DNA from 3 places in the Butyricicoccus sp. AM05-1 genome. Region 2 is predicted to be linked to each of the others. Evidence: predicted binding sites of a transcription regulator. Region 2 holds the regulator's gene; each other region holds the start of a gene.
What was found. The regulator HrcA, encoded in region 2, represses chaperone genes, less so after heat shock. The targets are predictions, from matches to a motif close to TGTTAGCACTCNNNNNNNNNGAGTGCTAACA.
Positions count from the first base shown of each region.

Region 1: the regulator HrcA is predicted to act here: its motif matches at 2,011-2,041, upstream of DW088_RS03530 (cation:dicarboxylate symporter family transporter).
Region 3: the regulator HrcA is predicted to act here: its motif matches at 1,402-1,432, upstream of htpG (molecular chaperone HtpG).

Region 1 covers NZ_QUDG01000001.1:631,796-635,079, reverse strand. Annotated here, with positions in the region: gene DW088_RS03540 (lipopolysaccharide biosynthesis protein) at 1-52, opposite strand, end outside; gene DW088_RS03535 (phosphatase PAP2 family protein) at 49-624, opposite strand; gene DW088_RS03530 (cation:dicarboxylate symporter family transporter) at 700-1,887, opposite strand; gene DW088_RS03525 (VanW family protein) at 2,127-3,284, shown strand, end outside.
Region 2 covers NZ_QUDG01000004.1:74,120-77,403, forward strand. Annotated here, with positions in the region: gene DW088_RS07710 (hypothetical protein) at 1-3, opposite strand, end outside; gene DW088_RS07715 (Gfo/Idh/MocA family protein) at 102-1,121, opposite strand; gene hrcA (heat-inducible transcriptional repressor HrcA) at 1,425-2,471, shown strand; gene grpE (nucleotide exchange factor GrpE) at 2,500-3,027, shown strand; gene dnaK (molecular chaperone DnaK) at 3,084-3,284, shown strand, end outside.
Region 3 covers NZ_QUDG01000001.1:135,241-138,524, forward strand. Annotated here, with positions in the region: gene ung (uracil-DNA glycosylase) at 1-355, opposite strand, end outside; gene htpG (molecular chaperone HtpG) at 1,464-3,284, shown strand, end outside.

The DNA of each region.
Region 1 (3,284 bases), on a different contig from region 2:
TGCCTATCGCAAAGATAAAGGTATTGCCGAGAAGGCGTTTGTATTGATTCATTTTTTGCCCTTTCTCAGCCGGAGTGTGTGGCACTGGTCGGTAACGCGGTCGGTCAGCCATGCAGCGATAATGCCGCACAGCACGCCGATGACCGCTCCGGCCAGTACGTCGGTCGGGTAATGGACGCTGGCATACAGCCGCGAAAACGCAATAGCTGCCGCCAGCAGAAAGGCCAGAAAACCGGTTTTATGGTGGAAGAAGTACAGCGCCGAAGCTGCCGCAAACGAGCTGAGCGTGTGCCCGGACGGAAACGACCACGGGTCCTCCGGAACGAGCAGCGCCGTCAGGTCGGTGTGGGTGACAAATGGACGCGGCCGCATGACAAGGTTCTTGAGGAACACGTTGCCAAGCAGAAAGCCGACACCGAGCGCGATCAGCATCGCCGCACCGGCGCGGCGTGTTCGCCGGAAGAACAGCAGCAGTACGGCAAGCGTAATCCAGACAGCACCGTAGCTGCCCATCAGGGAGAACACCTTCCAGACTGTGTCGGACAGACCACCGCGCCAGTGCTCCGAGATGTACGCGAGAACGCCGTAGTCAACTGAATGCACAATATCGAGCAGAATATCCATTTACCGGAATCGCCGCCTTTCAGGAGATTGGAAGTTGTTTTATGACCGGGGGATGGTCATAAAACAACTTCCCGGTTATTTTTCGGAAGCAGAACGGTCTACCTTGTCCACGATGAGGGCAATCGCCTGGTCACCGGTGACGTTGGTAGCAGTGCCGAAGCTGTCCTGCGAGAAGTGCAGGGCAATGATAAGCTGCTGCATCGGGTCGGTGAAGCCGAGCATCGAGGTGATCAGGCCCAGTGCCGACATAACACCGCCGCCCGGTACACCCGGAGCCGCAACCATGGTAACGCCCAGCATGAATACAAACGGAGCAAACATGGCAAAGGTCGGGGTTATGCCGCTTGCAAGCATGATGCCCATCGAGCCGAGTACGAGGCAGATGGTATCGCCGTTGAGGTTGATGGTAGCGCACAGCGGAACGACAAAGTCGGCAACGTCGTTATTTATATTGTTATTATATGCACAGTTCAGCGCAATCGGAATAGTCGATGCAGAGGACTGGGTGCCGAGTGCGGTAAAGTATGCCGGAGCGGCGTTCTTCATGCTTTTGAAGTGGTTCTTGCGGCAGACAATGCTTGCCAGACCAAACTGAGACAAGATGTACAGCAGCTGCAGCACAATAATGATAGCATACAGGGAAGCGAACATCTTGACGGTAGCCGCCAGACGGCCCTCGGCTGCGATGTTGGCGAACAGACCTGCGATGTGGATCGGGATCAGCGGAATGATAATGCGGCTGAGTACGCCGGTAACGATCTTCTGCAGATCGCGGAAAACGTTCAGCAGGGAATCGCCCTTAAGATTTGCCATGCCGATGCCGATCACGAACGCGAGCACAAGTGCGGTCATAACGCCGAACACCGGGTCAACCGTGATGGAGAACAGCGGCTCGAAGGCGTTGCTCTCGAGTACATCGCCGGTGATGGGCTGAATGATCCCCGGCAGAACGGCCTTGCCGATGAAGAAGGTCAGCAGGCCGGAAATAACGGTTGTGCCGTAGGCCAGCAGCAGGGTCAGACCAAACAGACGGTTGGCCTTCTTGCCAAGCTCTGCCATGCCGACCGTGATGAACGACAGGATAATCAGCGGGATCATGAATGACAGGAAGGTTGAGAACAGCGAGGTAAAGGTTGCCAGCAGGCGGATGATGGCAACGAAGAACCCAGTGTCCGCGATGCCGAACCACTGTCCACACATACCGATGAGGATACCGGCGATGATGCCGATAATCAGTCGAATTAACAGTCCTAATTGTTTCACTTGCATTTACTCCTCTTTTTCACAAAAATTTTAGCATACTAATAATACTATAGCAGAAAAGAGCCGTGATAGCAAGTTAAAGCGACAGATTATGACGGCGTATACCGAATTTATCCGAATTTGTGGTTGCTATCATGAATACAGGGCGCTATAATATAAAGGTATACCTGTCGAATAATGGCGGGTGCATCGAGAATCCAAAGCATATTCCAAGCATAGATTAGTTAAGAGGTATACTCATGGCAGATAAAAGCGCAAACAAACCGAAGAAGGGAGCGCATTTGATCAAAAAGCAGGCCAAAAAGCCGGAAAAACCGGCGCAGGTCATCCGGACGGAAGCGAAGCGGCCGAAGAAGAAACGTCGTGTTCCTATCGGTGTAAAGATTGCCGTCGGCGTTGTCATTGCGGCGGCAGCCGGTGCATTCGGCTATGTGTACTGCTACCCGAATGTTTTTCCGGGCGTGACTGTCGGACCGATCGCGGTCGGGGGCATGAACCGCGATGACGCGGCAAACACCATCGAGGACCAGAGTGCGCCGCTGTACGAGGGCAAGAATGTCACGGTGACGATTTACGGCTCCAACTATGATATTCCGGTCGATAAGGTGCTGAAAAGCGTGGACGGCATCCAGTCCGCCGAGAACGCCTATGAAATAGGCCGCACCGGCAATCCGCTCGAGCGCGTGCGCGATATCATCGGCGCAATGCGCGGCCACAGAGAGGCACAGATTGCGGCAACTGTAGATGAGGAAAGTCTGCGCGGCACGCTCAACGAAATCGCGGACACGGCGCTGACCGAACCGGTCAATCCGACCTGGGAACTGAAGGACAGCAATCTGATCGTGCATTCCGGCAAGCCGGGCGTCAAGTTTGACACGGATGCGGTAGAGCAGGCGCTGACTGATCAGATTCGCCTGATGGACTTTGAGCCGTATGAGGTCTCGACCGATGTGACAGCCGCTCCGGCGATTGACGTTGACAAGATTGCAGCCGACATTATCGGTGACCCGGTCAACGCTACCGTCAGCAAGGAGGACGGCAAGACCATCATCGCCGGCAAGGCAGGCGTGTCGTTCGACACCGATAAGGCCAAGGAGATCATTGGCGACGGCTCGCAAGAGACCTACACCATTCCTGTGACGATCACCCAGCCGTCCATCACGGCAGAGACGCTCAAGGCGAAGCTGTTCCACGATACGCTCGCGCGCACGGCGACCAATCTCGACGAGGGCAACGCACCGCGTACGAACAACATCCGTCTGGCGGCTAAGGCCATCAACGGCACTATCCTCAATCCGGGTGACGAGTTTTCCTATAACGGCACGGTTGGCGAGCGCACAGCCGCACGCGGTTATCAGGAGGCGCATGCCTACTCGGGCGGCAAGATTATTGACGAG
Region 2 (3,284 bases):
CATAGACTCTACCTCCTTTCCATTATCATAGCAGAGAAGATGGAAATGTGCAAGAAAAAGCAGAGCCTTTCGGCTCTGCTTTTGTGCGATTTTACAATATATTAATACTGTACCTGAACCGGCTTGCCGGAGTGGAACGAATCCGTAATCGCGTAGGTAACGAGGGTAGCCTTGGTGCCGTCGTAAACGGTCAGCTCGGGCTTGCGGTCGTTCTGGATGCAGTCGATGAAGTCGACCATTTCCAACAGGTATGCTTCTGCGAAACGCTGCGGGAAGTTCTCGATGATCTCCTGACGGGCGCCGTACTGGTCGTATACCATAACGCGGTCCTTCCACGGTACACCGGCAACGCGGATATGCGCCTCGGTGCCGACGATTTCGGTCTCGGTGTGGTAGCCGTGCGGTGCAGTGCGGCCAACGTGCAGGAAAGCGACCGTGCCATTGTCAAACTTGAGCATTGCCATGCCGGTCTCGGTGTCACCGTTCTCGGCAAACTCGGGGTGCTTGAAGTTGGTGCCCGCGGCGTAAACCTCGGTAACCTCACCGCCGAGGAACCAGCGCATCAGGTCAATGTCGTGCGAAGCCGCGTCAATGAAGATACCGCCCGAGGTCTTGGAGAACTTGATGCAGCTCTCGACCAGTGCTTCCGGGTCCAGACCGGTAGCCTTTACCAGATACGGCTTGCCGATGCGGCCTGCGTTGATCTGTGCCTTTGCATCCGCATAGGACGGATCGTAGCGGCGCATAAAGCCAAGGAAGAAGATCTTGTCCGGGTGACGTTCAACGGCAGCCTCAGCGCGCTTGCACTCCTCAAGCGAGCAGCCGAGCGGCTTGTCGGTGAAGACGTGCTTGCCTGCATCGAGCGCGTACTCGATCATCCAGCAGTGCTCCGGAGAGGAGGAGACGATAACGACAGCTTCGATGTCTGCCTCGTCAACCATTTTCTTGTAGTCCGTGGTGGTGTACTCTACCTTGAGGTAGTCCTTTGCCCAGTCCAGCTCCTTCTGCACGAGCGAGCAGGCAGCGACCAGCTTGCAGCCGGGAATCTTGAACGCGAGATTCTGCGCGTGCACCGAACCGAGGCGGCCCAAACCAACGATGCCAACTTTGATTTCCTTCATGTTTGTTCTCCTTTTTATAGAGCGGATTTTCTCTCTACGGCAATCGAACGATTGCCTGTCTCTCTCATAGTAATTCTATCACTGCGTGGACGCGAACGCAAGGAAAAACGACCAAATCAGAGCATTTTTCATACGGTGAAAATTGGCATTTCAGCACTCGGCAGACGAGTGTGATAAAATTCCGACCATCATTTCATAAATTGTTCACAAACAGCACTTGACTTTGTCCGTATGTGGTGGTAAATTAAGTTTAGCACTCGGGGAGATGGAGTGCTAACAACCGAAAGAAAGGAGTCTGCTTCGGTGGAGCTTTCGGAACGTAAAAAGCAAATACTCAAAGCCATCATCGGCGATTACATCCGCACGGCTGAACCGGTTGGCTCCAAGGCATTGACCGAGGGACACGAGCTGCCGTTCTCGTCCGCCACCATCCGCAATGAGATGAGTGAACTGGAGGACATGGGCTACCTCGAAAAGCCGCACACCTCTGCGGGACGAATCCCCTCACCGCAGGGTTATCGACTGTATGTGGATGAACTGATGGAGCGTCCGGCCGACAATGCGGAGGACGGAAACGCACTGCAGAACAGCGTGCTTACCAAGGTACGCGAGCTTGACCACCTCATTCAGGAGGCCGGCAAGCTGCTCACCAGTCTGACGAATTACGCGTCGGTTGCTATCACACCGGCCATGACGCAGATCGCCATCCGGCAGTTTGAGATCATCGCAGTCGATAAGATGAATTTCGTAATCGTAGTAGTTACGGATTCGGGCACGGTCAAGAACAAAATGGTCCGCACGGTGGCTGAGGTCTCCAAGGATGAGGCCGAGCTGCTCACCTATGTACTCAACCAGACGCTGACCGGACTGCCGCTCTCGAGCATCACCGCCGAGCGATTCGACATTGTGCGCCGCGCCGCGGGATTGACCGCGCTGCTCGCTCCGGTAGCCGAGTACATCGCAGAGCTGATCACCGAGCTGAGCGACCAGAAGGTTTACCTCGACGGTGCCAGCAAGCTGCTTCGTTTTCCGGAGTACCGCGATACGAAAAAGGCGCAGACGCTGCTCGATTACATGGAGGATGACCGCAAGCACCTGCTGCCGGCCACCTGCAAGATCGACGGCATCCAGTTCTTCATCGGACCGGAAAACGGCGAAAACCCGCTGAGTGAAACCTCGGCGATCTACGCAAAATACGATATCGGCAAGATCGGCCAGGGCGCGATCGGCATCGTGGGTCCGACCCGCATGGATTACGCCAAGCTGTCCGCACAGCTCAGCCGCTTCGCAAAAGGGCTGAACAAACTGATCGCCGAGACATTTTTAGATGAAAAAGACGGAAATCACTGATTTCCTGTAAACGGAGGCACAAAACGACATGAGCAAAAAGACAAAGCCGGAGGCGGAAGAGCAGGAGCAGGTAAAGACCGAGGCTCCCGCAGAGGAGACCGCCAAGGCTGAAGCGAAGCCCGCGACGGACTGGGAAGCCAAGTATAACGACCTGAACGACCGTTATCTCCGCATGGCGGCGGAGTACGATAACTTCCGCAAGCGCAGCCAGCGCGAGCGCGAGCAGGCGTACACCGATGCCGTCAGCCGCGCCGTAACCGCACTGCTGCCGACCTACGATAACCTCGAGCGGGCGCTCAAGGCAGAGACTGCCGACACCGAATATAAAAAGGGTGTCGAGCTGACCATGACGCAGCTGACCGAAAGCCTCAAGGGCATTAACGTCACCGTCATCGACGCTGCTGCAGGCACCGCATTCGATCCGAACTTCCACAACGCGGTTATGCACGTTGAGGATGAAACCCTCGGTGAGAATGTCATCGCGGAAACTTTCCAGCAGGGCTTCCAGATTGGCGATAAGGTTATTCGCCATGCGATGGTGAAGGTTGCAAACTGATTACTAACTACTAATTAAAGTAAACAAAATCCTATCATTTAAGGAGTGTATTTATTATGGGTAAGATCATTGGTATTGACCTTGGTACGACGAACTCTTGTGTATCTGTTATGGAGGGCGGCGAAGCCGTAGTCATCCCTAACGCTGAGGGTGCGCGCACCACTCCGTCTGTTGTTGCATTTTCTAAGGACGGCGAGCGTATGATCGGTCAGGTCGCTAAGCGCCAGGCTGTAACCAACGCAGACCGCACCATTATT
Region 3 (3,284 bases), on a different contig from region 2:
GCACACCGCGCTCCGCCCACTTGGTGAGCGTGCCGTCCTTGGGAGGCACAATGCCAAGATCACTCTGCAGCTCCTTGAAGATGTTCTGCAGGCTCGGAGGCGGCTGAACACCCGGCTGAACCGAAAAGCAAAGTCCGTGCGCCTGGCCGGGACCGTGATATGGGTCCTGCCCGAGGATGACGGCCTTGACCTTGGAATACGGCGTGTACCGCAGAGCGTTAAAGATGTTCTCTGCCGCCGGATAGATGGTCTGCTCGGCGTATTCCTTTTTCAGCCAGTAGCGAATGCGCTTGTAATAATCCTGCTCAAACTCACCGGCAAGGATCTCGTCCCAATCGTTGCCAAGATGTACCATGCGATCACTCCAAAATTGTTTTCTTATCTTTAGTATAGCATAGGAAAGGGGGGGTGTCAAAATTGAGAATGGATAGGGAGCGTCCTATCGCGCAGACAGTTCGTCCTATCCGGGCTGCACTGGTCGCAGGCACGGGTTTTCCGGTGTGCCCAAACTGCGAAGGTGGTTCGCCATTTCCGGGCGAGGATTCCGCCGCTGCGGCGGTGGGGAACGTGCGGCGTCCGCCGCGGGGACAAAAAGGAAGGGACACCCATGGTTTCCCTTCCTCTTTGAACTCCTACCTTTCCTTTGTTTGATAGTACGGCGGTAATGGTAGAGAAGAGACCGCTCCGAAAAGGAGTACGGCAGTCGGGTTACCGTTCCGTAGGGGCGCGCATTGCGCGTCCATTCCTCTACCTATTCGCAGTGCCAGATACCGTACTGCTACACAGGCGGCTTACTCTACGCAGGCGCGGCATACCCGTGCCGCGCAAATTTTTTGCTTGTGCAGATTATCCAAATCCTACGGATATAGGCGATATGCACCCGTAATCGTGTTGCGCGGCACTGTTATGCCGCGCCTGCGTAGACCCAAATTGGATGTAGCAGTACGGTATCCGACACTACGAATAGGCGGATACAACGCGGAACGAAAAATCCTCTGCCGTACTCCTTTTCGAAGCGGTCACATATAGGCAATCTGCGCCAGATTAGGAAGCAAGGGAAAGGTAGGAGTTCAAAGAGGAAGGTCACTCATTTAATCCGCGCACAGCGCGGGAACAATGTTTAGCAGCCTACGGGCAAACCGCAGGTTGTCCTTCCTTTTTGCCCCCGCGGCGGGCGCCGCGACGTTCCCGCCGTCCGCAGACGGCGAATCTCCACCGCTGAATCTCAGCGAAAAACATCCCGCCCGTTAGGGGCGAACCCGCCTGCGGCAGTTCGTGCGCCCCGGTTAACCGGTGCAGAGAAAAGACGGACGTTTGAGCGGCTTGATGACCGTTTTTGAATAAACCATGAATTTTGTAAAGCCCTCTTGATTTTTTCTGACTTTGGGATTATTATATCAATGTTGGCACTCGACGATTGAGAGTGCTAATACCGAACAACAAACACAGAGGTGTATGTAATCATGGCAACCAAGCAGTTTAAGGCAGAATCCAAGCGCCTGCTCGATTTGATGATCAACTCTATTTATACGCACAAGGAGATTTTCCTGCGTGAGCTGATCTCCAACGCATCCGACGCAACGGATAAGCTCTACTATAATGCAATGAAGGAAGGCAAGACCGGTATCACCCGCGACAGTCTGCCGATTGAGCTGACGCTCGACAAGGCAAACCGCCGCTTTATCATCGAGGACCACGGCTGCGGCATGACTGCCGAGGAAATGGAGAACAACCTCGGTACGATCGCGCATTCCGGTTCGCTGGCGTTCAAGAACGAAAATGAAAAGCAAGACGATATCGACATCATCGGCCAGTTCGGCGTTGGCTTCTATGCGGCCTTTATGGTTGCAAAGCATGTTGAGGTCGTATCCCGTGCGGCAGGCAGCGATGAGGCCAACCGCTGGGAGTCCGACGGTGCAGACGGCTACACGGTTGCGCCGTGCGAAAAGGCAGAAAACGGCACGAAGATCGTGCTGACCATCAAGGATAATACGGAGAACGAGAATTACGATGAATTCCTCGAGCCGTACCGCATTCAGGGTCTGGTAAAGAAGTATTCCGATTACATTCGCTACCCGATCAAGATGGATATGACGCGCTCTCGCATGAAGGAGAAGCCGGCAGATGCAGGCGATGACTACAAGCCGGAGTGGGAGGAGTACACCGAGAATGAGACCCTCAATTCCATGGTCCCGATCTGGAAGAAGTCCAAGAAGGAGCTGAAGGACGAGGATTACAACAGCTTCTATACGCAGAAGTTCTACGATTATCAGCCGCCGCTGTGCCACATCCATTCCAGTGTGGAAGGTGCGGTAACGTACACGGCAATGCTGTTCATCCCGTCTCACGCACCGATGGACTACTACACCAAGGACTATGAGAAGGGCCTGCAGCTGTATTCCAACGGCGTGCTCATCATGGACAAGTGCGCGGATCTGCTGCCCGATCATTTCAGCTTTGTACACGGCATGGTCGATACGGCAGACCTGTCGCTCAACATCTCTCGTGAGATGCTGCAGCACGATCGCCATTTGAAGGCCATCGCGCAGAGCCTTGAGAAGAAAATCAAGAGCGAGCTGCTCAAGATGCAGAAGGACAAGCGAGAGGATTATGAGAAGTTCTGGGCAGCGTTCGGCCGTCAGATCAAGTACGGCGCTTATGTTGAGTACGGCGCGCACAAGGAGCTGCTGCAGGATCTGCTGATGTACCATTCCTCCACGGAGGACAAGCTGGTATCGCTCGCGGAGTACGCTTCCCGCATGAAGGAAGACCAGAAGTATATCTACTATGCTTGCGGCGAGACCATCGACAAGATCAAGCTGCTGCCGGTAATGGAAACCCTGTCCGACAAGGGCTACGAGGTGCTGTGCATGGATGACAGCATTGATGAGTTCTGCGTCAAGATGCTCGCTAAGTACAACGATAAGGAATTCAAGTCCATTGCGGATGCAGACCTTGGTCTGGACAGCGAGGACGAGAAGGAAGAGATCAAAAAGCTGAGTGAGGACAACAAGGATGTCCTCGAAGCACTCGGCAAGGCGCTCGAGGGCAAGGTTAAGAAGGTCGAGCTGACCAGCCGCCTCAAGAGCCATCCGTGCTGCCTGCGTGCCGAAGGCCCGGTAACGCTCGAGATGGAGAAGGTGCTCAACCAGCAGGCTGCTGTCAACGGCGGTCAGAGCGTACACGCCGAGCGTGTTCTGGAGCTGAATGCCGAGCACCCGATCTTTAAGAAGCTGTGTGCGCTGCAGGCGGAAGGCTCGGATAAGGTAAGCACCTATGCGGAT